Regions from separate parts of the Alcanivorax sp. genome, predicted to be linked through region 1. Evidence: predicted binding sites of a transcription regulator. Region 1 holds the regulator's gene; the other holds the start of a gene.
What was found. The regulator sigma-54, encoded in region 1, starts transcription at its own class of promoters, with help from an activator protein. The targets are predictions, from matches to a motif close to TGGCACNNNNNTTGCTNT.
Positions count from the first base shown of each region.

Region 1 (15,094 bases):
AGGATCAGCTGCAGGGTGCCCTCGGCGTCCCGGGGCTGATCGCAGGCCATGATCTGTTCTACCCAGTTGGTCAGCCGTTGCTGGCGGAATGGATCATGAAACGCTTCCAGGGCCTGGATGATCTGCTCGCTGTTGGATTCGCGCATAAGACGGCCGATGTACTGGGCATGGCGACGGCGCGCTTCGTGATGGTTGATGCGACTGGCTTCGTCCAGGGCCTTTTTCAGTTCATCGCCCAGGGGCAGTCGCTCGCGCTCTGCCGGCTTCATGTCCATTAACGAGAGTCCCAGCTCCTGCAAAGCACTGTCATCGCGTTTTTGTTGTGTCTTGCTGGTCAGCAGGTCGTCGTTATACTCGGTCATTACAATTTCTGATTCTGGTTACGGAACCGCTATTTTATGTCTGATTCCCCCGCAACGACAGCAGTACTGGATATTGCCCAATTACGCCAGGCGGAAGACACGGCCGCCTGGGTGCTGGAAGAGGCGAAACGCCAGGGCGCCGATGGTGTGGAAGTGAATGTGAGCCTGTCCCAGGGGTATTCGGTGAATGTGCGCCAGGGGGAGGTGGAAACCGTGGAATTCCACCGTGACCGTGGGGTGTCGGTGACCGTGTTCCGCGGCCAGCGCAAGGGCCACGCCAGCAGTTCTGACGACAATCGCGACAGCCTGCGCGACACCATCCAGGCCGCCGCATCCATTGCCCGCTACACCGAGGAGGATCGTTATGCGGGCCTGGCGCCGGCCAACTTGCTGGCCCGGGAGGTGCCGGACCTGGATCTGTATCACCCCTGGGCACTGGATACTCAGGCTGCCATCGACGAGGCATTGCGTTGCGAAACGGTTGCCCGGGATGATGCCCGTATCGTCAATTCCGAAGGGGCGTCCATCAACAGTGGCGCCAGCCTGCGGGTCTTTGCCACCTCGGAAGGCTTTCTGCACGGCTATCGCGGCACCCACCATAGCCGGGTCTGCAGTGTGGTGGCGGAAGATGGTGACGGCATGCAGCGCGATTACTGGTACGACGGGGGCCGTATTGGCGAGCGGTTGGCCGCTGCCGAAGAGGTTGGTGAAAAAGCCCGAGAGCGCACCCTGGCGAGGTTGGGAGCGAGTATTCCCGAGACCGGTGAATTGCCGGTGATCTTCGCGCCGGAGGTGGCCTCCGGCCTGTTGGGCCACCTGGTATCTGCCATCAGCGGTGGGGCCCTTTACCGGCGCAGTTCCTTTCTGCAGGACAGCATCGGTAAGGCAGTGTTGCCCAAGGGATTTGCGCTCACAGAAAACCCGCATCTGTCTGCCGGTAATGCTTCCGCGCCTTTCGATGGTGATGGCTTGCCCACCCGTGCCCAGTCTTTTGTGGAGGATGGTCTGCTGCGCCAGTATGCGCTTGGCCTGTATGCCGGTCGCCGTTTACAGATGGAGCCTACCGGCAATGGAGGAGGGGTGCGCAACGTGTCCATCACCGATACCGGCGAGTCTCTGGCGGCGTTGATGGCACGGGTGCCGAAAGGGATTCTGGTCACTGAAGTCATGGGACAGGGGGTAAATCTGGTGACCGGAGACTATTCCCGTGGTGCCAGCGGTTTCTGGTTTGAGAACGGTGTCATACAAGGCGCCTTGCAAGAGTTTACCATTGCGGGGCATTTGGGGGAGATGCTCAAGGGTATTCAGGGGAGCGGCACCGATGTGGATTATCGGGGTAATATTGCCAGCGGCTCGCTATTGCTGTCGCCAATAAAGATCGCCGGGCGATAGCGTATCCGGGCATTTTCAATGGATGAAAATTTTTTTCGGGAAAGGAGCAAACCGTGAGTGAAATCAATCCGTATCAACAGCCGCAGGCCGAGCTGATTGACGACAACAATCCACCAGCACAACCACTGGCCATTCTGGCTGAGCCACGCAAGGTCAGTGTGGGGGATGCGCTGGGCTGGATCGGCAGTGGCCACAAGATGCTGCCGGGTCACTGGGGTGTCGTGCTGGGGGCCCTGGTGGTCACCGTGCTGATCACCTCCGCGTTCCAGATCATTCCGCTGCTTGGCATGATCGCGCAGGTTCTGGCCACGCCCTTGTTATACGCGGGGATCGTGAAAATCTTCCACCGCATGGAAACCGAGGGTACGTCGGATTTTGCCGACCTGTTCGCTGGGTTCTCCGAGCGGACTGGCCCGCTGATTCTGATGGCCCTGGCCCAGCTGGGTGTGATGCTGCTGCTCGGGATTATCTTCGGGGGACTGGGGTATGCAATGGGTGCCGGGGGCGGCGCCTCTACAGGAGCCATGGTTGTGCTGGGCCTGCTGGGCCTGGTGGCCATGTTCGGCTTCGTCTACCTGTTCTATTTCACCGTGCCGCTGATCTTCCTGGGCAACAAGGGCGTGGGCGAAGCCATGAAGCTGAGCCTTAGCGGTTTCACCCGCAACGTGGTTCCCCTGATCGTTTACCTGCTAGTGACCATGGTGATCGTGTTGGTGGCCGCCTTGCCACTGCTGCTGGGTTGGCTGTTCGTGATGCCGATTCTGGCCGGGGCCTACTACGTGTCTTTCCGGCAGATTTTTGTGGAATAAATCCCGCTGGAAAGCATGACCAAAAAAGGCGCCATTGATTGGCGCCTTTTTTGTGGGCGAATGAAAAATCAGACCAGCAGATGCGCGTAGAGCACGGTGGCCAGACCCAGGAAGGCAAAGAAACCCACGATATCGGTGATGGTGGTGAGCACCACAGAGCCTGCCAGGGCCGGGTCGATGCCCATCTTTTTCATGATCATGGGCAGCATGGCCCCGGCACAGGCCGCCATGATCAGGTTGATGATCATGGCGGCGGCGATGACCATGCCGATGCTGGGGTCGTCGAACCACAAGGCGGCGGTGATGCCGATGACCGTGGCCCACAACAGGCCGTTCAGTGCCCCCACGGACAATTCCTTGACCAGCAGGTAGCGGGTGTTACTGGACTGGATCTGCCCCAGGGCCATGGCACGAATCACCAGGGTCAGGGTCTGGCTGCCGGCGATGCCGCCCATGCTGGCAACGATGGGCATGAGGATGGCCAGCGCCACCACTTTTTCCAGGGTGGCCTCGAACAGGCCAATTACTGCTGAGGCGGCCAGGGCGGTGAGCAGGTTGATACCCAGCCACACGGCCCGGCGGCGGGCTGTCTGCCAAACGGAGCCGAAGGTATCCTCGTCTTCATCCAGGCCTGCCATGCTCATCAACGAGTGGTCCGCTTCCTCGATGATCACGTCTACCACGTCATCAATGGTAATCCGGCCGACCAGCATGCCGTCTTCATCCACCACCGGGGCGGTTACCAGATCCTGGCGTTCGAAGATCTTGGCCACTTCGTGGGCGGGCAGGGTGGCAGGAATGGACTCGGTATCAGTGATCATGGCTTCCCGCACTGTGGTGCCGGGATCGCTGATCAGTACCTTGGTCAAGGGGAGCAGCCCGATGAACTGGTTGCGGCGATTGACCACCGCCAGGTTATCGGTGGTGCGAGGGATTTCGCCTCGCCGGCGCAGATAGCGCTGCACCACTTCGAAGGTGATTTCCGGACGGATGGTAATCACATCCGTGTTCATCAGGCCCCCGGCGGTGTCCTCCGGGTAGCTCATCACCTGTTCCAGCCGGTCACGATTCTGTTCGTCCAGGCTGGCCATGACCTGGCTGGTGACGTGGTCCGGCAATTCCTGCAACAGGTCAGCCAGGTCATCCGTATCCAGCTCTTCCACCAGCGAGACCAGCTCGTCAGTGCTCAGGTTGCGCAGCAATTCAACCCGGACTTCCTCGCCCAGATACTGGAGAACTTCGCTTTCCTGATCCTTGCTCAGCAGCTGCCAGAGAATTTCCCGTTCCCGGGGAGGGAAGGATTCCAGCAAATGCGCCGCCTCAGCACCGGGCAGATTATTGAACAGCTGACGGACCTGAGTATAGGTGCCGCTGGACAAGGCGCGGTTGATGACTTTGTGGTGTTGCTGGCTACGGCTGGTTTCGGCGGGCATCGAAAAATCAGTTAACAGTTAACAGTGAATAGTTAACAGCGAAAACAATGTGTGCTGCTGCTCGGGCCTGGATAAGCCCACAGTAACAGCCCTTCGAGGCATGTGGTACTTGATTTTTTAGCTGTTCACTATTCACTGTTAACGATTAACGGCTTTTTACTCTTCTTCATCAAAGCGGCGGGCGAACAGATCGGTGAGTTCTTCCATGGCGGCGGTTTCATCGTTGCCGTCGACCTGAAAGGTGACGCTGGTGCCCTTGGCGGCGCCAAGCATCAGCAGCCCCATGATGCTTTTGGCATCGATGGGTTTGCCGTTATGAATGACGTGAATGCGGCTTTCATAGCGTGAAGCCACGCTGACCACCTTGGCGGCAGCACGGGCATGCAGGCCAAGCTTGTTGATGATATCCAGTTGTTTTTCGATCATTGCGTGGCTTAATCCAGTTCGCGGTGGCGGACCTGCAGGGTGGTGCCCTCATCGCGTAACCGTTTTGCCAGTTGCTCGGTAATGAATACCGAACGATGGCGGCCACCGGTGCAGCCAATGGCCACAGTCACATAACTGCGATCGCTGTCGGCAAAGGCCGGAAGCCAACGCTGAACAAAGCGATGAATGTCATCGAGCATGTCGTGGCTGGCCTGATGCTGCTGGAGAAAATCGATGATGGCGTCATCGCGGCCGGTAAAGGGCCGCAGGTCGGCCCGCCAGTGGGGGTTGGGCAGTACCCGCACGTCAAACACCAGATCGGCATCGTTGGGCAGGCCGTTCTTGAAGCCGAAGGATTCCAGTTGCAGGGACAGGGCGGCGCTGCGATTGGCTACCCGCTCGCGCATCAGGTTGCGCAGGCTGTGAACATCATAGTTGCTGGTATCGATCACCAGGTCGGCACGCAGGCGAATATTGGACAGCAATTCCCGCTCGTGCTGGATGGCTGCCTCCACGGAGCCTTGCTGAGCGCCCAGGGGGTGACGCCGCCGGGTGGCACTGAAGCGCTTCAGCAGAGTGTTGTCGTCCGCATCCAGATAAATAATTTCGGTTTTTACCTGCTGCAGGTGAAGCGCATCCAGGATGGCGTCAAAGGCCAACAACTGGGTCGGCAGGTTGCGGGCATCAATGCCTACCGCCGCTCGCTCTATGGGGAGCTCACCCTGGTCAAGTTGTTCCGCTAGTGTTGGGAGCATGCCCACCGGCAAGTTGTCGACGCAGTAGTAGCTCTGGTCTTCCATGGCTTGTAGCGCGGTGGTTTTTCCCGAGCCGGATCGACCGCTGATAATGGTGAGTTTCATGGTCGTACCGCTTGCACGCTATTGGCGGCACGTTGGCACGTCACATCGATAAACGAGAGGGTATCGTGGGTGTGTCGGGCGGTGATGCCTGAAGGTGTGTTGCGTTGCTTCATGATGCCAGTCGCAGCTCCGCTTCGGATTCCACGGCAGTGTGATAAAGGTGGTGGTCGTCCTTGCTCAGTCGCAGCTCGGCACGGTAGTCGTCGTCGTTGAACAGGGACGCCAAGTGGCTGAGCGTTTTCAGGTGCTGTTCCGGGTTTTCCTGGGGAACCAGCAGCACAAACACCAGATCCACCGGGCGACCGTCAACGGCGTCAAAATCGATGGGGGTCGACAGTTTCAGCAGCAGCCCGATGGGTTGCTGGCAGTGACCAAGACGACAGTGAGGTATAGCGATGCCTTCACCGATGCCCGTGGAGCCCAGCTTTTCCCGGGCTACCAGGGCATCGAAGACCTCCTGTTCGTTGAGGCTGTCGCAGCCGGCCGCGGCCAGCTGCGCAACCTGGTCCAGCAGCTGTTTCTTGCTGCTGGCCTGCACCTCGCTATGGGTGCGTGCTTCGGTGAGTAGTTCGCGAACTCGCATAATTGTCGCTTTGGGGTCAGTGGCCGTGTTTGTGGCTGACGGCCTTTTCCTTGTGTTTGAGGATCTGACGGTCAAGCTTGTCCGTCAGCTTGTCGATGGCAGCGTACATGTCCACTGCTTCAGCGGTGGCGAAGACGTCGGCCCCGGAGATATGGATGGTGGATTCCGCCTTGTGGGTCTTGGGTTCCGGGGAAAGAATCACCTGGACACTGGTAATCTGATCAAAATGCCGTTCAAGACGGGAGAATTTGTCTCCTACGTAGGCTCGCAAAGCGTCGGTAATTTCCAGGTGATGACCGCTGATATTAATTTGCATGGCTGGCTCCTTTACCTGCTCGTTGGGCCGTCCCGGCGCCTACACCAAACGCTTGCGGGCGCTGGATGACGGTATTCTCATCGCCTCACGATACTTGGCGACTGTCCGGCGCGCCACGTTGATCCCCTGCTCGTTCAACAAGCTGGCAAGCTTGTTGTCGCTGAGCGGTTTGCGGGGGTTCTCGGCAGCGACCAGCTTCTTAATAATGGCACGAATAGCGGTGGAGGAACACTCACCGCCGCCGTCTGTTCCCACGTGGCTGGAGAAGAAATACTTAAGCTCAAAGACGCCGCGGGGTGTCATCATATATTTCTGGTTGGTGACCCGACTGATGGTCGATTCGTGCATCTCGACGGCATCGGCAATGTCGGCCAGAACCAGGGGTTTCATGGCTTCTTCCCCATAGTCGAAGAAGTCCTGCTGGACTTCAACAATGCGGGTGGCCACCTTCAGCAGGGTGTCGTGGCGGCTTTGCAGGCTCTTGATGAACCACTTGGCTTCCTGCACGCAGTTGCGCAGGTACTGGCCATCCTCGCCCCCGGCCTTGCGGGCCATGGAGGCGTACTGCTGCTGCAGGTTGACCTTGGGCAGTACCTCCTCGTTCAGGCTTACCTGCCAGTGGCCCTGATGCTGGCGCACAATCACGTCCGGTACCGCATAATCCACCTGGCTCTCACCGATCTGTTCGCCAGGGGCAGGGTCCAGGGTGCGCAACAGGGAGAGGGCGTCGAGCAGGTTCTCCTCGCTGATCTGCAGCACCCGGCGCAGGGCCGCATAATCGTGTTTTTCCAGCAGCTCCAGATGCTCCAGAAGGGCCAGGGCATAGTCCAGGAAGGGAGTGTCTGTGGGTAACTGACGCAGCTGAACACGCAGGCAATCGGCCAGATCCAGGCTGGCCACCCCTACGGGATCGAATTGCTGCAGGCGATGCTGGACGGCCAGTACTTCGTCGGCTTCCAGCTCGTCACCTTCGGTGAGCAGGTCATCCTGGGCGTTCATCATCGCCACGATGTCGTCCACGGTAACGGTCAGATAGCCGCGATCGTCCAGGGATTCGATAATGGTCATGGCGATGATGCGGTCCACATCGCTCATGGGGGTCAGATTCAGTTGCCAGAGCAGATGGTCCTGCAGGTTGCCGGCCACGCTATGTCGCTGCTGCCAGTCGTCGGCATCGTCGGGTAGGGCGGCGGAGGCGCTTCTGGTCTGGCCGGAATAGACATCGTCCCATTCCGTTTCGATGCCGGGTTCGCCGTCCACGAACTCTTCCAGGGCATCGTCCCGCTCGGTATCCAGCTCCTGGTCGTCCTGACGTTCTTCGTCAATGTCAGGCAGGGATTCGTCACCGAAATCGTCGGCCAGCTCCAGCAAAGGGTTGCTTTCCACGGCCTGCTGTATCTCCTGGCGGAGGTCCAGCGTGGACAGCTGCAAAAGGCGAATGGCCTGCTGCAGCTGAGGAGTCATGGTCAGCTGCTGGCCGATTTGTAGTTGTAGGCTTGGCTTCATACTGCTCAGGCTGGTCGGTCCCCAAAACCTGAGAATAGCAGTCTATCTGTAAGACAAGCAATATTTGTGCCAAGGGTTGTTGTGTGCTAGGAGGAGGGAGTTAACAGTGAACAGTTAATAGTTAACAGCGCGCGATCTTAGGCGTGGCGCCGTTTGGGTGCAGGCAGCCGCGTCTAGGGCTTGTGCGCGGCTGCGGGGCTTGAAAGACAGAAAGTCTGCCTCGCGAACTGTTCACTATTAACTATTCACTGCCTTTTACAGCCTGAAGTCCGCCCCCAGATACACATCCCGTACCTGCTGGTTACCGAGAATGGTATCCGCATCGCCGGAGGCGATGATGTGGCCGGCGCTGACAATGTAGGCGGTGTCGCAGATATCCAGGGTTTCGCGCACGTTGTGGTCGGTAATCAGTACGCCGATGCCGCGTTCTTTCAGATGGCGGATAATGCCCTTGATGTCGTTCACGGAAATCGGATCCACCCCGGCGAAGGGCTCATCCAGCAGAATGAAATCCGGGTCGGTGGCCAGGCCACGGGCGATTTCCGCCCGGCGCCGCTCGCCGCCGGACAGGCTCATTCCCAGGGAATCGCGAATGTGGGTGATATGGAATTCCTTGAGCAGGCTTTCCATGCGCTCGTGACGTTCCGCCTTGCTCAGCTCCTTGCGGGTTTCCAGGATCGCCATGATGTTTTCTTCCACGGTCAGGCGGCGAAAGATGCTGGCTTCCTGGGGCAGATAGCCGATGCCGCGCTGGGCGCGGCCATGCATGGGCAGATGGGTGATGTCTGCCTCGTTGATATCGATTCGCCCTGCGTCCGCTTCCACCAGGCCCACGATCATGTAAAAGCAGGTGGTCTTGCCGGCGCCATTTGGACCGAGCAAACCGACGATCTGGCCGGCTTCCACGTCCAGGGAGACATCTTCGATAACCCGGCGGCCCTTATAGCTTTTTGCCAGGTGGTGGGCGCGTAAATGGCTCATTGGGTGTTTGGCTCCGCCTCGGGGGAGGGCTCTTCGGGCGCCTCGCCGTTTTCATTGTCGTCTGCGGGTGGGGCTTGCTCGGGTGTCTGGTTCTCGGCCGGGATCACCAGTCGCACCCGCTTGTCGCCTTCACTACTGGCGTCTACTCGCTTGGAGTCCAGACTGTATTCCACTTTGGCGCCTTCGAAGGTGTTGCCCAGGTGCTCAATATAGGCGTCTCCGGTGAGGACCAGGGTGCGTTTGCGGATGTCGTAGACCAGGTTGTTAGCGTGGGCCTGCAGGTCCTTGCCTTCTTCCATGCGCACCGGGGTGCCGGAGGCTTCCACGCGGGTCAGTTCGCCATTGCGGGTATACAGGCGCATTTCGTCGGCAAACAGTTTGCGTTTTCCCTGGACCAGTTCCACATTGCCCCGGTAAAGACCGCTGCCCGCGTCCTGTTCGAAGCGTCCGGAATCCGCGGTCACGGATACCGGCACCTGCGGGGCGGCCACGGCACTGATCGGCAAGGCAACAGCCAAGGCGATAAGGCTGGAGGCACTAAGAAGCCGGCGCATCAAACTCACTCTTTACTCCTTGCTCAAGGGTCAGAATGCCCTTGTCGAGATCGGCCTCCAGCGCGCCTGCGCGGGTTTTGCCGGATTCAAATTCCAGGTCCACACTGCCGGGAGAGCTGGCGATATTGGTGTCGCTACGAAAGCGCAACTCCTGGGTGTCCAGGGTGATTTTCTGTTGCTGGTTGCGGGCTTTTACGTCGCCGGAGAATACAATCAGATCGCCATTTTCCTGGACCAACCCTTGTTCACTAACGATGGTCCAGCTTCCCTTGTCGTTGGCCATTTCCAGCTCGGGCTGCTGCATTTCCGTGAGCGGGTTGTGGTCATACTGGGTCAGGGTCTCGGCGGTCAGATAGTACTGGAGACTGCCGTCCTCTTCACTAAAAGCCCGTGCGGTTATGCTTTTGGCGACAATTGCGGGCGCGGTGAGGATGCCGTCTTCCTGCCCGGGCAAGGTGTCATCCCACTCGTGCAGGGTCATCAGCATCACCAGACCCAGCATCAGGATGCCGGTGGCGCTGAGCAGGCCCTGGCGCTTCATGCCGGGCTCCGTTGCGCCAGAATGGCGTCGCAGATTTCTCGCACCGCGCCTTCACCGCCGCGCCGCTCGGTAATATGGTCGGCGGCTTCCTTGGCGCAGTCGTGGGCATTGGCCGGGGCAAAGCTGAGCTGGGCCCAGTGCAGGGCGCTCACATCCGGTTCGTCATCGCCGGCATAGCCGGTCTCGCTGGCGGCGATGCCCAGCTGTTCGGCCAGGTCGGCCAGGGCCACGCCCTTGTCTTCGCGGCCCTGGATCACATGGGCGATTCCCAGGTCGGCGGCACGCCTGGCCACCATGGGCGTGTTGCGGCCGGTAATAATGGCCAGGGTGACGCCGCTGGCGGCCAGTTTCTTCAGTCCGTGGCCGTCCAGGGTATTAAAGACCTTGATGGTCTCGCCTTCCGGGCTGAAGTAGATGCGACCGTCGGTCATCACTCCATCCACATCAAAGGCCATCAGGCGCAGATTCTGCGCATCAACGGAGGACAGTTGCATAGGCATCTACACCACTCCGGCCCGCAGTAGATCTTGCATGTTGAAGGCGCCCAGAGGCTTGTGGTCCTTGTCACAGACCATCAGGCCATTGATTTTGCGGGTTTCCATGATCTGCAGGGCCTCAGCGGCAAGGTGGCCGGGTTCGATGGTGATCGGCTGAGCCACCATCACCTCGTCGATGGTGGCCTTGCGGATGTCGATGTCGCGATCCAGCATGCGGCGCAGATCGCCATCCGTAAAGATGCCGGCCAGGGTGCCGTCTTCCCGGGTGATGGCGGTCATGCCCAGCCCCTTGCGGGTCATTTCCAGCAGCGCTTCGCTGAGCGAGGTGCCGCTGGCGACTACCGGCAGCTGTTCGCCGGCGTGCATGATGTCGTCCACTTTCAGCAGCAGGCGTCGGCCCAGGCTGCCGCCGGGGTGGCTCATGGCGAAATCTTCGGGGGTGAAACCGCGCGCTTCCAGCAGGGCGATGGCCAGGGCGTCGCCCATGGCCAGTGCTGCGGTGGTGGAAGAGGTGGGGGCCAGATTGTGCGGACAGGCTTCTTCGCTGACCGCCACGGTCAGGTGCACATCAGAGAGTTGTGCCAGGGCAGATTGCGGGCGGCCGGTCATGCCGATCAGGGCGGTGCCCTTGCGCTTGATCACCGGCAGGATGGCCAGCACTTCGGCAGTTTCGCCGGAGTTGGACAGGGCCAGCACCACATCGTCCGGGGTGATCATGCCCAGGTCGCCGTGGGAGGCTTCGCCTGGGTGAACAAAGAAAGAAGGCGTGCCGGTGCTGGCCAGGGTAGCTGCCAGTTTGCTGCCCACATGGCCACTTTTCCCCATGCCGGTGACGATGACACGTCCGCGGGCGCCGAGCATCAGGTCGCAGGCGGCGGAAAAACTGTCATCCAGGCTGTCTTTCAGGGTCTCTACGGCTCTGGCTTCAATGTCCAGTACCCGCCGGCCTACGCCGATGTGGTCATGACTCATTCAACTCTCCTCTGGTCGGGGCTGATTATACATTGCTGAACCGGTCACGTTGACCCGAATTGTGTTAAGGCGCTTCTGAATAGCATCGTGATCGGGCTTTGTGGATGAGGCAGCGCCTGCTTGTGGTTTCGTAATGCTTTGCAAAATGGAGGCAACAGATCTGGAACCGTTATGGGCTTTGTGACTCCAATAAGGCAGACGCGGTTCAATGTGTTGCTGGACAGCAGCGGCATAAAACCGTAAAACCGCCGGACATCAACAGGGAGTTTTTTATGCATTTGCAGCGTGTTATCCGGATCTGGCTGGCGATGGTGCTTACCGCCATGGCCACTTTGGCGGCGGCGGAAAGTGATCCGCGACAGGTGGTGATGGAGGCGGTGGAGCGCATGACCTCCCGCATTGAGGCAGAGCGTGAGCAGCTGGAAGCGGACCCGGATCGGGCCAAGGAGCTGGTGCGCGAGGAACTGGGTGATCTGGTGGACTTCAAGCGCATCACCCGCATGGTAATGGGGGATTATTTCGGGCCGTCCAGCAAGGAACAGAAGTACCGTTTTCTGGATGTGTTCAAGAACAGCCTGATCAACACCTATGCCTCCGGCATTACCCTTTATGAGGGTCAGAAGATTACCACCCTGCCCATGCAGGAGGGAGATCGCAAAGGTGACTATGCACGGGTGCGCATGGAGGTGAAGACCAACTCCGGCAAGACGGTGCCGATTTATTACACCCTGTTCCTGCGGGATGATCAGTGGCGGGTGATCAACGTCTACGTCAATGGCCTGGATCTGCGTGATACCTTCCAGAGTCAGTTCGCCCAGGGCATGCAGCAGTACAACGACATCGATAAGGTAATCGACAACTGGTCCGCGGACGCCAAGATTGATGCTGGCATCGAGGATAGCGACCAGAAGAGCTGATGGTTCCGGTGGTGCCGCCGTGGCAAGGGGGCGCCAGCTCGCGTATTATTGCCGTTTTACCGAGGAGCGGGTATTTGCCCGCTCCTTGCTGTTCGGGCCGCTGTCGGCCCCGATGAGGAGCGAACATGAATCCGGAAGAGGTAAAAGCGCTGGTCGAAGCCGGTTTTGACGATGCCGATGTGGCGGTGGAAGGCGGCGGCGACCGGTTCCAGATTCGCGTCATATCCACGGCCTTTGAAGGCCTGATGCCGGTGAAGAAGCAGCAACTGGTCTACGCCACCATCAACGAGCAGATCCAGAGCAACACTATCCACGCGGTGCAAATCATTACCTATACCCCCGCCGAGTGGGAAAAAGCCCAGAAAATGGGTATCGGCTGAGGCATGCGCCCGGCCCTCTGACAAGTCTAGAGACAGTTCATGGATAAATTGATCATCACCGGCGGTCGACGTCTGGACGGCGAAATCCGTATTTCCGGCGCCAAAAACGCGGCGCTGCCGATCCTGGCCGCCACCCTGCTGGCCGACGAGCCGGTCACCGTGGGCAACCTGCCGCATCTGCAGGATGTCACCACCCTGATCGAGCTGCTGGGTCGCATGGGCGTCCACGTGGTGATCGACGACCGCATGAACGTGGAAGTGAACGCCACTACCATCAAGGAACTCACCGCTCCCTACGAGCTGGTGAAGACCATGCGCGCCTCCATTCTGGTGCTGGGGCCCATGGTGGCCCATTTTGGCAAGGCGTCTGTTTCCCTGCCCGGTGGCTGTGCCATTGGTTCCCGGCCGGTGGATATTCACCTGCGCGGCCTGGAAGCCATGGGTGCGGATATTGAAGTGGCAAATGGCTATGTGCATGCCTCTGTGGAAGGTCGCCTCAAAGGTGCCCGCATCGTCATGGATACGGTTACCGTAACGGGTACCGAAAATCTGATGATGGCGGCGGCGCTGGCGGAAGGGACTACCTACCTGGAAAACGCCGCCCGGGAACCGGAAGTGGTGGATCTGGCTGACTTCATCAACACCATGGGCGGCAAGGTCCGCGGAGCCGGTACCGACACCATCACCATTGAAGGGGTAGAGCGTCTTCACGGCGGTCATCATGAAGTCATCGCCGACCGTATCGAAACCGGTACCTACCTGATTGCGGCAGCCATCACCGGTGGCCGTATCAAGACCAAGGACACGGTGCCCGGCATCCTCGATGCGGTGCTGCAGAAACTGGAAGAAGCCGGCGCCAAGATCACCACCGGTGATGACTGGATCGAGCTGGATATGGAAGGTCGTCGCCCCAAGGCAATCTCGCTGCGGACCGCGCCGTACCCGGCGATGCCAACGGACATGCAGGCCCAGTTCATGGCCCTGAACCTGATCGCCGAGGGCACCGGCACCATCGTGGAAACGGTCTTTGAAAACCGCTTCATGCACGTGCAGGAAATGAACCGCATGGGCGCGGATATTGAAGTGCAGGGCAACACCGCCATCTGTCGCGGCGTGGAGCAGCTTACCGGTGCGCCGGTGATGGCCACCGACCTGCGTGCTTCCGCTTCCCTGGTGATCGCGGCTCTGGCGGCGCAAGGGGAAACCACAGTAGACCGTATCTATCACATTGATCGCGGCTACGAGTGTATCGAAGAGAAACTGCAATCGCTGGGCGCTGTGATTCGCCGCGTCCCACGCTAATCGAGAAAGTAATGACCAAGCCGTTGACCATCGCCCTCTCCAAGGGGCGCATCCTCAAGGAAACCCTGCCGTTGCTGAAAACGGCGGGCATTGAGTTGCTGGAAGATCCAGAGGCTTCGCGCAAGCTGATCTTCGACACCACCCGCGATGATGTGAAGATCATCATCATCCGCGCCACCGACGTGCCGCCCTATGTGCAGCACGGCGCGGCGGATATTGGTGTGGCCGGCAAGGATGTGCTGATGGAGCACGGCGCCGATGGCGTGTTCGAACCCCTGGATCTGGATATCGCCCGTTGCAAGCTGATGGTGGCGGCGGTGAAGGATGCCCCGGACGTGGGCAGCCGCCTGCGCGTGGCCACCAAGTTCGTCAACGTGGCCAAGGCTTACTATGCCCAGCAGGGCAAGCAAGCGGAAGTGATCAAGCTCTACGGTGCCATGGAACTGGCTCCGCTGGTGGGGCTGGCCGACCGCATCGTGGACATCGTCGATACCGGCAACACCCTGCGCGCCAACGGCCTGGAACCCACCGAACTGATCGCCCATATTTCCACCCGGGTGATCGTCAACCGTGCCAGCATGAAAACCCGTCACGGGGATATTCAGGGGATCCTGGATCAGCTGGCTGAGGCGGTGGCGGCTCGCAAGGCAGGCTAAAAGCCTTTCACCACAGAGTTCACAGTGCGCGCAAAATAAAAAGCCCACCTGTTGGTGTGGCGTTGAGCGACAGGCGTTGTTGATCTCTGTGATAGAAAAAAACGCCTTCTCCTCACTGAACTCTGTGCCCTCTGTGGTAAAAACAGACTGTGACTTTGACAACGGTGCCAACCATGGAAACCACCTGGCTTAACGCCCAAGACGCGGATTTCGATGCCAAGCTGACTGCGCTTACCGCCTGGTCCGAAGAGCGGGACGAGGAAGTGGCGGATCGGGTGCGTGGCATTCTTCGTGATGTGGCCAAACGCGGCGATGCGGCGCTGGTGGAATACACCAACCGTTTTGACCGGCGCGACGTGGCCGGCATGGACGAGTTGGTGGTGGGGCATGAGCAATTGCAGGCGGCGCTGGACCGTATTCCTGCCGAACAGCGCCAGGCGCTGGAAGCGGCCGCCGAACGGGTGCGTCGCTACCACGAAAAGCAGAAGCAGGATTCCTGGCAGTACCGCGAAGCCGACGGCACCCTGCTGGGCCAGCAGGTGACGCCGCTGGATCGGGCCGGTATCTATGTGCCCGGGGGCAAGGCGGCCTACCCGAGCTCGGTGCT
Region 1 is NZ_CP080267.1:3,599,341-3,614,434, forward strand. It holds gene yjgA (ribosome biogenesis factor YjgA) at 1-362, opposite strand, end outside; gene pmbA (metalloprotease PmbA) at 399-1,754, shown strand; gene KZ772_RS16920 (BPSS1780 family membrane protein) at 1,808-2,563, shown strand; gene mgtE (magnesium transporter) at 2,632-3,996, opposite strand; gene KZ772_RS16930 (HPr family phosphocarrier protein) at 4,153-4,422, opposite strand; gene rapZ (RNase adapter RapZ) at 4,431-5,282, opposite strand; gene ptsN (PTS IIA-like nitrogen regulatory protein PtsN) at 5,392-5,865, opposite strand; gene raiA (ribosome-associated translation inhibitor RaiA) at 5,882-6,181, opposite strand; gene KZ772_RS16950 (RNA polymerase factor sigma-54) at 6,221-7,687, opposite strand; gene lptB (LPS export ABC transporter ATP-binding protein) at 7,943-8,668, opposite strand; gene lptA (lipopolysaccharide transport periplasmic protein LptA) at 8,665-9,222, opposite strand; gene lptC (LPS export ABC transporter periplasmic protein LptC) at 9,206-9,763, opposite strand; gene KZ772_RS16970 (HAD hydrolase family protein) at 9,760-10,263, opposite strand; gene KZ772_RS16975 (KpsF/GutQ family sugar-phosphate isomerase) at 10,264-11,232, opposite strand; gene KZ772_RS16980 (ABC transporter substrate-binding protein) at 11,505-12,149, shown strand; gene KZ772_RS16985 (BolA/IbaG family iron-sulfur metabolism protein) at 12,275-12,529, shown strand; gene murA (UDP-N-acetylglucosamine 1-carboxyvinyltransferase) at 12,569-13,831, shown strand; gene hisG (ATP phosphoribosyltransferase) at 13,843-14,487, shown strand; gene hisD (histidinol dehydrogenase) at 14,661-15,094, shown strand, end outside.

Region 2 (15,094 bases), 770 kb from region 1:
TTGGGGCAGTAAGGGGGAAGAGCAATGACAATGAGAACAGATCAGGATTACGGTAAGCGTCTACTCCGTGAAACAGTGAAGCGCGAGCCCTTGGAAGAGGCCCCGGCCATCGAAGTATTGCGGGAATCACGCCGCTTCTTCCGAACCGTTGCCATTAGCATTCTGGCGCTCTTCCTCAATGCGGTAATCTGGCCTTCCTGGGCCCTGGCCATCGAAACCGAGCGGCAGAAAGAGCAACATCGCCAGGCACAATGGGAGGCCAAGAACCAGCACCTGCACCAAGTGCTTAAGCATGTGCGTGACAAGACCAACGACCGTAAAGCGGTAATTGACCGTCGCCTGGCTGATGAAGGGGGCACACTGGATAATGTGCTGACTGCCATTGGTCTAAGCCAGCTAACCCTGGAAGAGACCAGTGATCTCGCTTGGCTGGCCAAGCGTGCCGACAAGCTGCACCAGAAAGCGCTCAAGGCATTCCAGAAAACAGAGCAGAGACTGAAAAACAAGAACCTGCCTGCCCGGGTTCGCCAACGCAATGAGCACGCAAAGGCGGAATATCAGAGCCGCTACGAAGCCATGCAGGCGCGCCTGTCAGCCCTGCTTGACGCGGAAAGCCTCAGCGAACAACAGGAAGCAGCAGCTTCCCTGAAACAATGGATGGACGGCTTCACGCTCAGCAAGCCTCGCGATCCTTTCGATCCCAATAATCTGCCCTGGAGCACCCCGGACCCGAGCCAAACGCCAAAACCGGCGGAAAGCGCCGACGAGCTGAGCGCCCGCAGCGGGTTTCCGCTTTTCGAGCAGGGAGTGCAACTGGCTAGTAATGTCATCACTCCTGATATGCTGGGCAACCCCGGCGGCCCCACCGAAGATGACTTGGCCGCAACGCTGGACGCACCCCTTTCCGAAGCCATCAGCGCAAAAGCTGAAGAGCTGGACGATGACCCGGTAAAGATCTACCAGTGGGTACGCAACAATATCGAGTTTATCCCCAGTTACGGCTCCATACAGGGGGCGGAATACACCTTGCAACATGGCAAGGGCAACGCTTTCGACACTGCCAGTCTGCTCATCTCGCTGCTGCGGGCGGCCAACATTCCGGCCCGCTACGCCTTTGGTACCGTACAAATGCCTGCCGACAAGGTGATGAACTGGGTGGGAAACGTGAACACCCCGGAAGCAGCGGGGAACCTCTTGGGGCAGGGCGGTATTCCCAACATCGGTATGGTTTCCGGGGGCAAAGTTAGCCATACGAAGCTGGAGCATGTCTGGGTAGAAGCCTGGATCGACTATCAACCCAGCCGGGGTGCCGTGCATCGGGTAGGCGATAGCTGGGTGCCCATGGATGCGAGCTTCAAGCAGTATGAATACAGCGAGGGGATGGCCCTGGAAGAACAGGTGCCCTTCGATGCGGAAGGCCTGGCGCAGACTATCCAGGAGCAAAGCACTATCAACGAAGAGGAAGGCTGGGTACAGGGTGTTCCGCAGCAAGCCATGGAAGATTCCCTGACCGACTATCGCGCCCAGTTGGAAGGCTTTCTGGAGAACCAGGCTCCGGATGCTTCAGTAGGCGATGTGTTGGGCACGCACAGCATCAAGGAGGTCATCCACGAACAACTGGCAATCAGCCTGCCTTATGAATTACTGACCCGTAAGCTGGTGGCATCCGAACTGCCGGACAGCCTGCGCTGGAAATTCCAGTACCAGCTTCATACCAGCCTGTACGGCACACCGGATACCCAGCTTCTGAGAATCGAGCAGCCGACAGTTGCCCTGGCCGGCAAGAAGCTTTCATTATCTTTCAAGCCGGCCACCCCTGACGATGAGGAGACTCTGGCCAGCTATCTACCAGAGCCAGATGAAAACGGTGAAATCGACCCGAACGACATACCGGATACCTTGCCGGGTTATCTGATTGCTCTGACAGGTGAATTCGCCATAGACGATGGCATCGCGGCCACCGCAGTAAGCAATATGGCAATGGGAGAAGAGCTGCTCTCAGAAATGGGCTATTGGCAACCGGGCCGTGGCTGGCGTACCACACGTAACCAACCTGTAGCAGGCGAATACCGGGCTTTGGCGCTGAACCTGCAAGGCATCAGCCAGCAACAGGCGCAAGCCCTGCAAACCGATCTGGAGTCTACCCAGCAAAAGCTGGAGTCAGAGGACTTTGCCGGCTTGACCAAGCAGCAAGTCGTGGGTGACCTGCTGTATAGCACCATTCTGAGCTACTTCGCCCTGAACGACGTGCAGGATCAGATCGCCCAGAAGCAAGCCAGCAGCATAGGCTATCGTGCGCCGAGTTACGGTTTGTTCAAAACGAGTTTGACGCCGCAGTACTGGTTTGGTGTCCCGAGAGATGTGAAGGCGGAAGGCCTGACCATGGACGTGGATCATATGACAGGTAGCCGGGTGGATAAGGAAAATGACCATCAGCGCTGGGTTTCCTTCAATCGTGCCCAGGGCGCCAGAATGTCGGCCATGGAGCACCTGGTGCCGGAGAAGATGTTCAGCACCGAGGAGGCCCCGGCTCATGGTATCAGTGCGGTTAAAGCGGTCCAGATTGCGGCGGCTGAGGGCCAGAAGATCTGGACGATTACTCAGGATAACCTGTCTATTGCCCTTCCCAATTTACAGCTTTCCAGTGAAATAAAGAGCGATATTCGGAATTCTGTGAATGCAGGGAAGGAAGTAACTGCACATGAGAGGCCTGTTAATTTCTTTGGACGACAATCTACTGGGTATACTGTGATTGACTCACACACAGGGGCTGGAGCCTATCTTATCGCCGGTGGAGAAAATGGGGGGAATACAGGATTCTCAGGGGATGAAAAATTCTTGGTGGCTGGTATTTCCTTTGATGTAATTAAGCAAGTTTTTGGGGCTCTATGGGCTGGAGTTAATGCGGTTTTTAATTTCGATAACTGTGGTCCTGGTGTGGCAATTACAATATTAGTCATTGCTATGATTTTAATAGCTTTTAAACTGTGGCTGATATTTATTGTGGCAGCATCGGCCTTGATTAAGGGGGCGGCTGCTGTAATGGCTTTTCTATTCAGTGGTTTGGTTTCGTGGGGGTTGACTCAAACTTGTAAAAGGGAAGATTAATGAAGTCGAGCGCTTGGTTTTTATTGTCTTTGCTTTTTTTTACGATTTTGCAATTTGCCACGGGAAGAATAGGCGAAAAGATTACATTGTATGCTTTTTTTCTGGTTTTTCAGCTTATATTGATTTATGGAAATGGGTTGGGGCGTGCAAGGTTCGGCTTTGAAATGCTCATTTTTGTTTTGTCTTGCTTTCTTTGTATGTATTTATCTTTTTCTTTGCATGCGGTTAGTTTTTTTGATGCTATTTTAGCTTTTGCGCTTATCTTTATAGTCGACTTTAGTGTCTGTATAAAAAACAACAGGGTAAGCCCTGTATCCAAGAGCAGAGGCTTTAACCTTAGAAGAGTCGCTGTTTATTCTTTAGTTGGTGCGCCATTTTTGGGTGTTTTATTGTGGTCGGTGGCGGCTTATTACTCCGGGATAGAGAATGCTGAAGAAGCTGTTTATTTTTCAGTGCTGCTGTACGGGGTCGTTTTTATTATTATAAGACGAAGGTTTCAGCTACCTAGTCAAACATAATTCACTAAAGGACAAGCAACGGGGCACGCACGAATTAGAGAATATCCTACAAGGTCAGTAGCGGCGTTCTGATGATTTACTGATTTTTTGATCAGTATTGTGTGGTTATGGAACAGCAAGGAGGCCTTTCCATGACTCGAGTCCGATATTCCCAAGTCTCTCTGGATGAGGTGCCCTATTATCACTGCATCTGTGGCTGTGTTCGCAGAGCGTTCTTGTGTGGCCAGGATCATTATTCCGGCCAGGACTACGAGCATCGCCGCCAGTAGGTGGTAGACAGGCTGGGGGTTCTGGTGGAGCTTTTCGCTATCGATCTGTGTGCTTATGCCGTCATGTCGAACTATTACCATGTGGTGGTAAGTAGATCGGGCTCGTGTAGAGGTCTGGTCGGTGGAAGATGTGGCTGAGTGGCAGATGGGGCTGTTTCACGGAACCTTGCTGGTCAGGAGCTGGCTGCGTGGTAAGTTTATGCTTATCCCTGATTGTTCGCTCGGCTCTATTTTCTCAACAATATTGTTTGTGATTGTTTCTCAGATACAGAAAATGATATTAGATGCAGCAATATCTTGCAGGAGGGGGTGTCAATGACGCCATTTCCCTTTGATAACGATAACTTCTATGTCCAGTTTTTCTTTTTGACCATGTCTGGCTTTATGATGGGCTGCTTCTTTTGGTATGTACTATTCGTAAAGATTAGAAAGTGGGGTAGAACAAAAGGTGTGATAATAAAAAAAATATGGAAAAAAAGCAGAGTTAGTAATGAGGTGTCGGGATCGGTTGATGTTCAGTACGAATATACGGTTGACGGGAAAAGATATAAAAATAATAAGGTGGGCATAAAGGATAGTGCTTTCCCTCTCTTTTTGTTGGGCAAAACCCTAGGTTGGCGAGAAAAATTTATATTCGATCCTTGTCTAATAAGAAGATTTGGATTTATTACGATAGAAAAAAACCTAGTATTAGCTGTCTTGATCTTGGTATGGATAAGGGGTTCTTAGCTTTTATGTTTTTTTGTTCCTTGGCTTTTATAGTATTTGCCTGGTATTGATTTTGAATCACCTTTTGGCATTAAGAAACTCTTGGCCGGCTATCTGATTGTCCTGGCAGGTGAGTTCGCCATAACAAGACCGTGGACACTCAGAGCACCGGGCAAAGCAGGTGGTAAATCAAACAATGCAAGTCCGCTATTTGGTAGAGATGCACCGTCGGAGCCCCGAGTCATGGGCGTTTGAGGAAGAGGGAAGTTGTTTGTGGATAGTAATGGTCGGCGTTTTGAGTTGGGCGCTCTGGGAGAGTGAACAGTTAACAGTGAATAGTTGCGCGAGACACGTAGCCGCAACTTAAACGCATGAGGCCGCGCCCAGATACTGAGCGCGGCCTCATGCGTTGCAAAACCCTATTAAGCTGATCGCGTCGCTGTTAACTATTCACTGTTAACTGTTAACTAAAACCCTCCTGCCACACTAATCAACAACAACACCACCAGCACAATACTGATGCCTTTCCAGATACGAAGCTGCCGGACGTCGTTGTCGATGGCCGGTTTGCTGCTGCGTATCGGGCGGCGCAGGGCGTCGCGGAATTCGGCGGCATCGCTGAAGCGTTGTTTGGGTTGGCGTTGCAGGGCGATCTGCAGCACGTTGTTGATCCACAGTGGCACAAAGGCGTTGTGACCCTGCAGGGGCGGCAGGGGGCGGTGGGCGGATTTTTCGTAGCGGCCTTGCCATGGCAGGTCACCGGTGAGCATTTCATGAATGATCACCGCCGCAGAAAACAGGTCGCTCTGTTCGCTGGGGGCTTCGCCATCCACCAGTTCCGGAGCGGTGTAATCCCGGGTGCCGAGGGGAATACCTGCATTGTGTTGCTCCATGCCACGACAATGGCAACTGCCGAAATCCACGATCCGTACCAAACCGCTGGTATCCACCATGATGTTATCCGGTTTCAGATCGCCGTGAATCACATCGGCCCGGTGCAGGGCACGGATACCGTTGAGTAACTGATCCGCCAGATACAGTTTTTCTTCCACCGCCACGTCCGGATGCTCTTTCAGCCACTGTTGCAGCGTGACGCCGTCGATGAACTCCAGGTGCTGATAAAGGCAACTGGGGTTCTCCGGCAGGGGCAGGGTGCGCAGCAGGTGGGCATTGCGCAGGCGCTGGCCTACCCAGCCTTCCATGACAAAACGCTCCAGGGCATCCCGGTCGTCTTCCAGATTCACCGACGGTGTCTTGAGTACCGATTGCTTGCCGGTTTCATCTTCCACCAGATACAGGTGGCTGCGCACACTGGCATACAGCTCCCGCTTTACGGTGAAACCGTCCACACGGATACCGGGGCTCAGTGGCGGCGGCAGTGGCAGGCTGCCGCGCTGGCGCAGGGCTTCGTCGGCACTGGCGTCGGGCAGGCCATCTACCTGCAGCACCTGACAGCTCAGGTTGTCATCGCTACCGCTGGCCAGGGCCGCTTCCACCAGGCTGCGGGCGGCCACTTCCGGCTGTCCACTGCCACGCAGAATTCCCTGCATGCGGGCGCGGGAGAGGAAACCGTGTACGCCGTCACTGGTGAGCAGGAACACATCTCCCACCTGTAAATCGCTGCTGCTGTAATCCACATCCAGGCGGGTATCACCACCCATGACCCGGGTGAGCACTTGGCGGTTGTCGCCAATGATGCGGCTGTGGTCCCTGGTCAGGCACTCCAGTCGGTCATTGCGCAGTCGCCAGATGCGCGAATCTCCCACCTGGAATAAATGGGCTGTGCATGAGCGAAAAATTAACAGGGACAAAGTGCAAAGGTGACTTTCCCCTGCCTGGGTTTGCCGGCAAAGCCAGCGATTCAGGGCTTCCAGAACCCGTTGTGCGGAGCGAGGAACACTCCACAGGGCGGGAGTCGCGTAGTAGTCACTGATAAAGCCCAGCACACAGGACTCGGCAGCTTCCCGGGCTGCACCAGCGCTGGAGAGCCCATCCGCCAGGGCCGCGACGATGCCCTTGGTACGCAACAGAGGGCCATCGGGGATCTGCATTGCCAGGGCATCTTGGTTATGCAACTTCTGGCCGGCATCGCTGTATTGCCCGATGCGGACCTGCGGGTGCAGATCTGGCTCGGTGGTGTTTTCAGCGGCGGTGGATACATCCATCCTCAACTCTCCTTGGGTTGGCACGGGTTTCTCACTCAATCCCTGCAGTTACAAGCTTCAAGCTGCAACGCGACCCTGGCCTGATTGTATTTTCATGGCACGTGGCCGCGCTCCGGGTGCCGGGCGCGGCTCGTAACGTTCGGGGTTTATGAAATATCCAAACGCGTTGTAGCTCGAGGCTTGCAGCGTGTAGCTTGTCTCATTAGCCCACCTCAATGAGTTGAACTTCGCCTTTCTCGTCGATTTCCGCAATGTGTCCTTTCGGTTCATCCAGGAACTGTACGGCAGCCAGGGCCACGGCGGCACTGGCGGCAATCACCAGGAAAAAGGTGGACGGATCCACAAAGGTCAGCACGGTCAGGAAGATGACGGCGCCAGCATTGCCGTAGGCGCCCACCATGCCGGCAATCTGCCCGGTCAAGCGGCGCTTAATCAATGGCACGGTGGCAAACACGGCCCCTTCACCGGCCTGCACAAAGAATGAGCAGCACATGGTGGCAACCACTGCCAGGGCAATAGGCCAGCTGCTGCCGATCTGGCTCATCAGCCCGTAACCCAGCATCAGGCCGCAGAGCAGAATGGCCAGGGATTTCTTGCGCCCGAACTTGTCGGACACCCAGCCACCGCCGGGGCGTGCCACCAGGTTCATGAAGGCATAGCCGGAGGCCAGCAGACCGGCGGTCACCGCGCTCAGGCTGAAGGTATCGGTAAAGAACAGGGGCAGCATGGACACCACCGCCAGCTCGGAGCCGAAAGTCACCATATAGGCCAGATCCAGAATCGCCACCTGTTTGAAGCTGTAGCGGTCGTGCTCGGGCACGCCTTCCTTCAGGTGTTCACGGTTTACTCGCCAGGCCTGGCCAAGCTGAACCACCGCCAGGCTGATAATCAGGGCGCCAAGCAGTATCTGTGTGGTCTGGCCGAACAGATTCAGGTTGGTGGGCCCGAGGCGCCAGACAATGACCAGCAGCGCGATATACAGGGGCAGGCTCATGGCCAGGTAAAAGAACAGGTCTTTCCTGGTGCTTACTTCCAGGGCACCGGCTTTCTTCGGCTTGAAGTAAGAGGAGCCTTGGGGGGTATTGCGTGCCCGCCAGAGGAAGAACATGCCGTACAAAAAGGCCACCGCGCCGGTGGTGGCAATGGCCCAGCGCCAGCCGTCATCACCGCCGTAAAGCAGCGCGAGGGACGGCAGGGTAATCGCCGCTGCGGCGGAACCGAAGTTGCCCCAGCCGCCATAGACGCCTTCTGCCAGGCCCACTTCCCGGGCCGGGAACCATTCGCTGATCAGGCGGATGCCCACCACAAAGCCGGCTCCCACAAAGCCCATCAGCAGACGGGTTACCGCCAGCTGTTCATAGGTGGTGGAAAGAGCAAACGCCCAGCAGGGAAGTGCGGCCAGCATCAGCAGCGAGCCAAACACCAGCCGGGGGCCGAAGCGATCTACCAGGGAACCGATAACCACCCGGGCGGGAATGGTCAGCGCCACGTTGAGAATCAGCAACGCCTTGATCTGGTCGGCGGTGAGGTCGAAGGCTTCCCGCAGGTGCCCCATTAACGGGGCATGCGAAAACCAGACAACAAAGGTAATAAAGAAGGCCAGCCAGCTAAGATGCAACAGGCGGATGCGTGGTGCGGAAAAATTCAGGATGTTCAGTTTGTCTGTGCTCATGATCACTCCATCACAACGGATGTGTTCGGCGGTTTCAGTGATTAAGCAAGGGTTGTGCCACTTTTTAAGTTGTTGTTTTTTAATGGAAAATATATTGGTGCATGAAAAATGATGAAATTTGGTGCGGCAGAATGAGGCTGGAGCACGATTCGCTGCCTGGAAGTCATCCTGTTTTGAGGCATGAAGCGTGGGCATGACTGGTGCACGACCGGGCTCGATATGGTGAGCCCGGCCGTTATGCTGTTCAGCCCACTTCGATCAGTTGTACGCGACCATCTTCGTCTACTTCTGCGATGTGTCCTTTGGGCTCATTCAGAAACTGGACAGCAGCCAGCACCAGGGCGGCACTGGCGGCAATCACCAGGAAGAAGGTGCTGGCGTCCACAAAGGTCAGTACGGTCAGAAAAATGACGGCGCCAGCATTGCCGTAGGCGCCCACCATGCCTGAGATCTGGCCTGTCAGCCGGCGCTTGATCAGGGGGACGGTGGCAAATACGGCACCGGCGCCACCCTGCACAAAGCAGGAACAGACCATGGTGGCGGCCATCGCCAGGAGCACCGGCCAGCCGCTGTCGATCTGGCTGAGCAGCAGAAAGCCGAGCAACAGGCCGGTGATCAGAATACTCAAGGATTTCTTTCGGCCAATGCGATCGGACAGCCAGCCGCCACCGGGGCGGGCTATCAGGTTGGTGAATGCAAAGCCCGATGCCAGCAGACCGGCTGTTACCGGCGTCACTTCCGCAAAGGTATCCAGGAAAAACAGTGGCAGCATGGATTTGACCGCCAATTCGGCACCAAAGGTAATGAAGTAGGACAAATCAAGAATGGCCACCTGTTTGAAGGGGTAGCTGTCCTGCTCCGGTGCGGGCTGTTGCAGGCGTTCCTTGTTCACTTTCCATATCTGGGAAAACTGAATAGCGGCCAGGGCCAGCACAAAGGCGGCTGCCGCCCCCTGTGTGCCTACACCATAAAGGTCAAAGCCCTGGGGCCCCAGGCGCCAGACGATGACAAACAAGGCCAGGTACAGTGGCAGGCTGGCCCCTATGTAGAAGAACAGGTCACGTCGGTTACTGACTTCCAGCGCTGTGGCCTTCTTGGGTTTGAAGTAGGAGGCTCCGGCCGGCGTGTTACGGGCGCGCCAGAGAAAGATCAGACCGTACAGAAAAGAAAGGATACCGGTGCAGGCGATCGCCCAGCGCCAGCCATCTTCGCCGCCGAACAGCAGGGCGAGGGAGGGCAGGGTGACATAGGAGGCAAAAGCGCCGAAGTTGCCCCAGCCGCCATAGACGCCTTCGGCCAGGCCCACTTCCCGGGCCGGGAACCATTCGCTGATAAGCCGGATGCCGACCACAAATCCCGCGCCAACAAAGCCAAGCAGCAGGCGTGTCACGGCCAACTGTTCAAAGCTGTTGGCCATGGCAAAGGCCCAGCATGGAAAAGCCGCGACGATAAGTAATGTACCGAACACAATCCGTGGCCCATAGCGATCCACAAGCGAGCCGATCACGACCCGTGCCGGGATGGTCAGAGCTACATTGAGAATCAGCAGGGCTTTTACCTGTTCGCTACTCAGATCAAACACCTCGCGCAGATGGCCCATCAGCGGCGCGTGGGAAAACCACAGTGCGAAGCTGATAAAGAAGGCCAGCCAACTCAGGTGCAGCAGGCGAATGCGGGGAAGGGACAGGTTAAGCAGATTCAGTCTTTCTGCGCTCATGACGACTCCATGCATGGGCGATTAACGATGCGTAGCAATGAGCAACTTCTGTGCCGCCTGGCTAACTTGTTGTTTTCTATTGATAAATGCCCGTGGAGAGTCGTGAACAACCAAACCGGTGCGCAAATCAGGAGCGTTTTTGTGCCATTAGGGTGCATGAAAATGTGCATTTTTCTCGTGCACGCACGCATTAAAAGAAAGCAGTTTTTCTGTGGTTATTGCCTGGTAATGGCAAAAAACCAATATAAAACAGTATCTTGCAAAGTTGGCACAAGGGTTGCTTTGGTCAGGGCGTCAGTCATGCACCGCGAGGGTGAGCCTTATGGCAAAGCAACAACTTCTACTTATTGGCCACGGCATGGTGGGTCAACGTTATCTGGAGTCTCTGGTGGCCCAGGGTGGCCGCGAGCACTTCGACATTACCGTACTGTGTGCCGAGCCGCTGCCGGCCTATGACCGCGTGGGGCTAACCAGCTACTTTTCCGGCAAGACCGCCGAGGACCTGTCACTGGTTCCGCAGGGGTTCTTTGCCGAGCACGACATTACGCTGAAGCTGAATACCAAGGCGGACGCCATTGATCGTGCGGCACGCACCGTAACCACCAATACCGGTGAGACCCTGAGTTACGACAAACTGGTGCTGGCTACCGGTTCCTATCCGTTCGTGCCGCCGATTCCAGGCAACGATCGGGACAACTGTTTCGTGTACCGCACCATCGATGATCTGGATGCCATTATTGCTGCCAGTAAAACTAGCAAGGTCGGCACCGTGGTGGGTGGCGGTCTGCTGGGTCTGGAAGCGGCAAAGGCCCTGCACGATCTGGGCCTGCAAACCCATGTGGTGGAGTTCGCGCCGCGTCTGATGGCCGTGCAGGTGGATGACTTTGGTGGTGGCCTGCTCAAGGACAAGATCCATGAACTGGGCGTCACCGTGCACACCAGCACCGGTACCAAAGACATTGTCGACGGCGAAACCTGCAAGCACCGCATGAACTTCGGTGACGACAAGCACCTGGAAACCGACGTTATTGTGTTTTCTGCCGGTATTCGTCCCCAGGACGAACTGGCCCGTGCCTGCGAGCTGGATATCGGTGAGCGTGGCGGTGTTGTGGTGAACAACCACTGTGTCACCTCCGATGACAGCATTTATGCCATCGGCGAAGTGGCGCTGTGGGAAGGCCGCATCTTTGGTCTGGTAGCGCCGGGTTACCAGATGGCGGAGATCGCCGCCGAACATTTGATGGGCAAGTGCGAGCAGCAGTTCACCGGTGCTGACATGAGCACCAAACTGAAACTGATGGGCGTGGATGTGGCCTCCATCGGTGATGCCCATGGCAACACCCCGGGCTCACGCAGCACCGTGTTCATGGACCAGACTGCGGGTATTTACAAGAAGGCAGTGATTAGCGAGTGCGGCAAGAAACTGCTGGGCGCAGTACTGGTGGGCGACGCCAACGACTACGGCAACCTGCTGCAGCTGTGTCTGAACGAGATGGACCTGCCCGGTGATCCGGCAGCACTGGTGGCGCCGGTATCCGATGGCGCGCCCCTGCTGGGTGCCGATGCCCTGCCGGACACCGCGCAGATCTGTTCCTGTAACAACGTATCCAAAGGTGATCTGTGTGCTGCCATTGACGATGGCGCCATGACCGTGGGTGACCTGAAATCCTGCACCAAGGCCTCTGCTACCTGTGGTGGTTGCTCGGCACTGGTGAAACAGGTGCTGGACAGCGAACTGGAAAAACGTGGCGTGGAAGTGAACAACCACCTCTGCGAACACTTCCCGTATTCCCGCCAGGAAATCTATCACCTGGTGCGGGTAGGGCAGATCACCACCTTTGACGAGCTGCTGGAAAAACACGGTAGCGGTGAAGGCTGTGACATCTGCAAACCCACAGCGGCTTCCGTGCTGGCGTCCTGCTGGAACGATTATGTCCTGAACAAGCCCCACGCGGGTCTGCAGGACACCAACGATTACTTTCTCGGCAACCTGCAGCGTGACGGTACCTATTCTGTCGTGCCGCGCGTTGCCGGCGGTGAAATCACCCCGGACAAGCTGATCGTACTCGGTGAAGTGGCCAAGAAGTATGACCTCTACACCAAGATCACTGGCGGCCAGCGGGTGGATCTGTTTGGTGCCCGCGTGGAGCAGCTGCCGGATATCTGGCGCACCCTGGTGGATGCTGGTTTTGAAACCGGTCACGCCTACGGCAAGTCCCTGCGTACCGTGAAATCCTGTGTGGGTTCCACCTGGTGCCGCTACGGGGTGAAAGATTCGGTAGGCACCGCTATCCAGGTGGAAGAGCGTTACAAAGGTTTGCGCAGCCCGCACAAAATCAAGATGGCTGTCAGTGGCTGTACCCGTGAATGTGCCGAAGCACAGAGCAAGGACGTGGGTGTGATCGCCACCGAGAAAGGCTGGAACCTGTATGTGTGCGGCAACGGTGGCATGCGTCCGCGCCACGCGGATCTGTTCGCCTCGGATCTCACCGACGAAGAGCTGATCAAGACCGTCGACCGCTTCCTGATGTTCTACATCAAGACTGCCGACCGTCTGCAGCGTACCAGCGTCTGGCTGGAAAACCTGGAAGGTGGCCTGGACTACCTGAAGGAAGTGATTCTGGAAGATTCCCTGGGCATCGGTGCCGAGTTGGAAGCGGAAATGGCCCACGTGATCGACACTTACCAGTGTGAGTGGAAGACCACCATCGAAGACGACGAAGCGGTGAAACGCTTCAAGCACTTCGTCAACGATGACAGCGCCGACGACAACCTGAAGTACGTGCGTGAGCGCGGTCAGCGTCGTCCGGCCTATGAGCATGAACGTATCGAACTGGTCGAGGAGGCATGAGCATGAACAGTTCCGTAGCCGTGGAATGGAAAGCCGTGTGCAAGCTCGATGATGTACTGCCGGGCACCGGGGTGGGCGTACGCCTGCCCGGTGGCCAGGCGGCCCTGTTCCGCACCCGCGATGGCAGCCTGTACGCGCTGGACAACCTGGACCCGTTCAGCCAGGCCAATGTGCTGAGCCGGGGCATCCTGGGCTCGCTGGGTGACAAGCGGGTGGTGGCATCGCCGATCTACAAGCAGCATTTCGATCTGGAAACCGGGCAGTGTCTGGAAGATGAAGAGGTCTCACTCACGGTCTATCCGGTACAAGTGGAAGGTGACGTGATCAAACTGGCCATTCCGGCCTGAATACCGCAAAGGCGATGTAGTAATGAAGCGACTGGTGGTAATTGGTAACGGCATGGCGGCTTGCCGCCTGCTGGAAGAGCTCACCCGCCTGGCACCGGATCTGTATCAGATCACGGTGGTGGGGGAGGAGCCCTTTGCCGGTTACAACCGGGTCATGCTGTCGCCCTTGCTGTGTGGCGGCACGGACGAGCAGACCATTACGACCTATCCCCATCAATGGTATCGCGAGCGGGGTATCCGTCTGATTACCGGCTCACCGGTGGTGGAGATTCACCGCCATCGTCGCCAGGTGATGACGGCGGCAGGTCATGTGCTCGACTATGATCGTCTGCTGCTGGCCACCGGCGCGGCACCGCGTCAGCTGCCGGTGGACGGCGTGGCATTGAAGGGCGTCATGAGCTTTCGCGATCTGCATGACGTCAGAAAGTTGTTGTCGCTCTCGGCCGCCCGTGTGGTGGTCGTGGGCGGCGGCTTTTTAGGGTTGGAGGCGGCCGATGCGCTGGTGAAACAGGGCCATGACGTGACCCTGGTACACAGCCGTGGCCATCTGCTCAACCAGCAACTGGATGAAGCGGCAGGGCATCGCCTGCAACAGGATCTGGAAGCCCGGGGCTTGAAGTTCGTCATGCAGGCGCGCACCCAATCCATCGAAGACAATGGCCACGGCGGTGTCGCGGCCGTACACCTGGGCGATGGTCAGCGCCTGCCCGCCGACTATGTGGTGCAGGCGGTGGGCATCGTGCCCCGTGCCGAGCTGGCTGCCCGGGCAGGCCTGACCGTGAATCAGGGCATCCGCGTGGACGACACCCTGCAAACGTTCGACCCGGCCATCTATGCCATCGGTGAATGTGTGGAGCATCGCCAGCGCACCTTCGGGTTGGTAGCACCCTTGTATGAGCAGGCATCAGTGTGCGCCAGCCATCTGGCCGAGCTGGGCCATCGGCGTTATCTGTATGCGGACACCGCCACCCGGTTGAAAATTTCCGGTATTGATCTGGTGTCTTTCGGCGATTTTGGTGGCGAGCAGGAGGGCGTTGAAAGCGATACCCTGCAACTAGCGTTGCCCGGTGGTTATCGTCGTCTGCAAATTCGCGACAATCGCATTGTCGGCATGGTGCTGTATGGCGACGTGGCCGAAGCCCCTTTCTACGAAACCCTGTGGCGGAACCAGACCGACATCAGTGCGGTACGCGCCACCCTGTTACTGGGTGAGGCCTTCTGCAACCTGCCCGGCGATGGTGGCGACAAGCAGGAGGAAATTGCCGCATGAGTATTTGCACCACCTGTCCTTACTGCGGCGTGGGCTGCGGTATCAAAACCGACGGCATCGAACTGCAGGGCGACAAGCAGCACCCTGCCAATGCCGGGCGCCTATGCGTGAAAGGGTCCTCGGTACTGGAAACCCTGGGTGATCAGGATCGCCTGTTGCAGCCGGAAGTGAATGGGGAAGTGGTGCCCTGGGATCGCGCCCTGGATGAAGTGGCCGACCGTTTCCGTCGTATTGTGGATGAACACGGCCCGGATGCGGTGGCGTTCTATGTGTCCGGCCAGTTGCTGACGGAAGACTATTACGTGGCCAATAAACTCATGAAAGGGTTTATCGGCAGCGCCAACATCGATACCAATTCCCGCCTGTGCATGAGCAGTGCGGTGGTGGCCCACAAGCGGGCGTTTGGCGAAGATGTGGTGCCCGGTTGTTACGAAGACCTGGAGCTGGCGGACCTGGTGATCCTCACCGG
Region 2 is NZ_CP080267.1:403,087-418,180, forward strand. It holds gene KZ772_RS01770 (Ig domain-containing protein) at 1-12, shown strand, start outside; gene KZ772_RS01775 (transglutaminase-like domain-containing protein) at 31-3,108, shown strand; gene KZ772_RS01780 (hypothetical protein) at 3,108-3,626, shown strand; gene KZ772_RS01785 (hypothetical protein) at 3,758-3,895, shown strand; gene KZ772_RS01790 (hypothetical protein) at 4,211-4,624, shown strand; gene KZ772_RS01795 (bifunctional protein-serine/threonine kinase/phosphatase) at 5,071-6,768, opposite strand; gene KZ772_RS01800 (NarK family nitrate/nitrite MFS transporter) at 6,971-8,440, opposite strand; gene KZ772_RS01805 (MFS transporter) at 8,685-10,157, opposite strand; gene nirB (nitrite reductase large subunit NirB) at 10,480-13,008, shown strand; gene nirD (nitrite reductase small subunit NirD) at 13,011-13,355, shown strand; gene KZ772_RS01820 (FAD-dependent oxidoreductase) at 13,378-14,625, shown strand; gene KZ772_RS01825 (nitrate reductase) at 14,622-15,094, shown strand, end outside.
Region 2: the regulator sigma-54 is predicted to act here: its motif matches at 10,424-10,441, upstream of nirB (nitrite reductase large subunit NirB).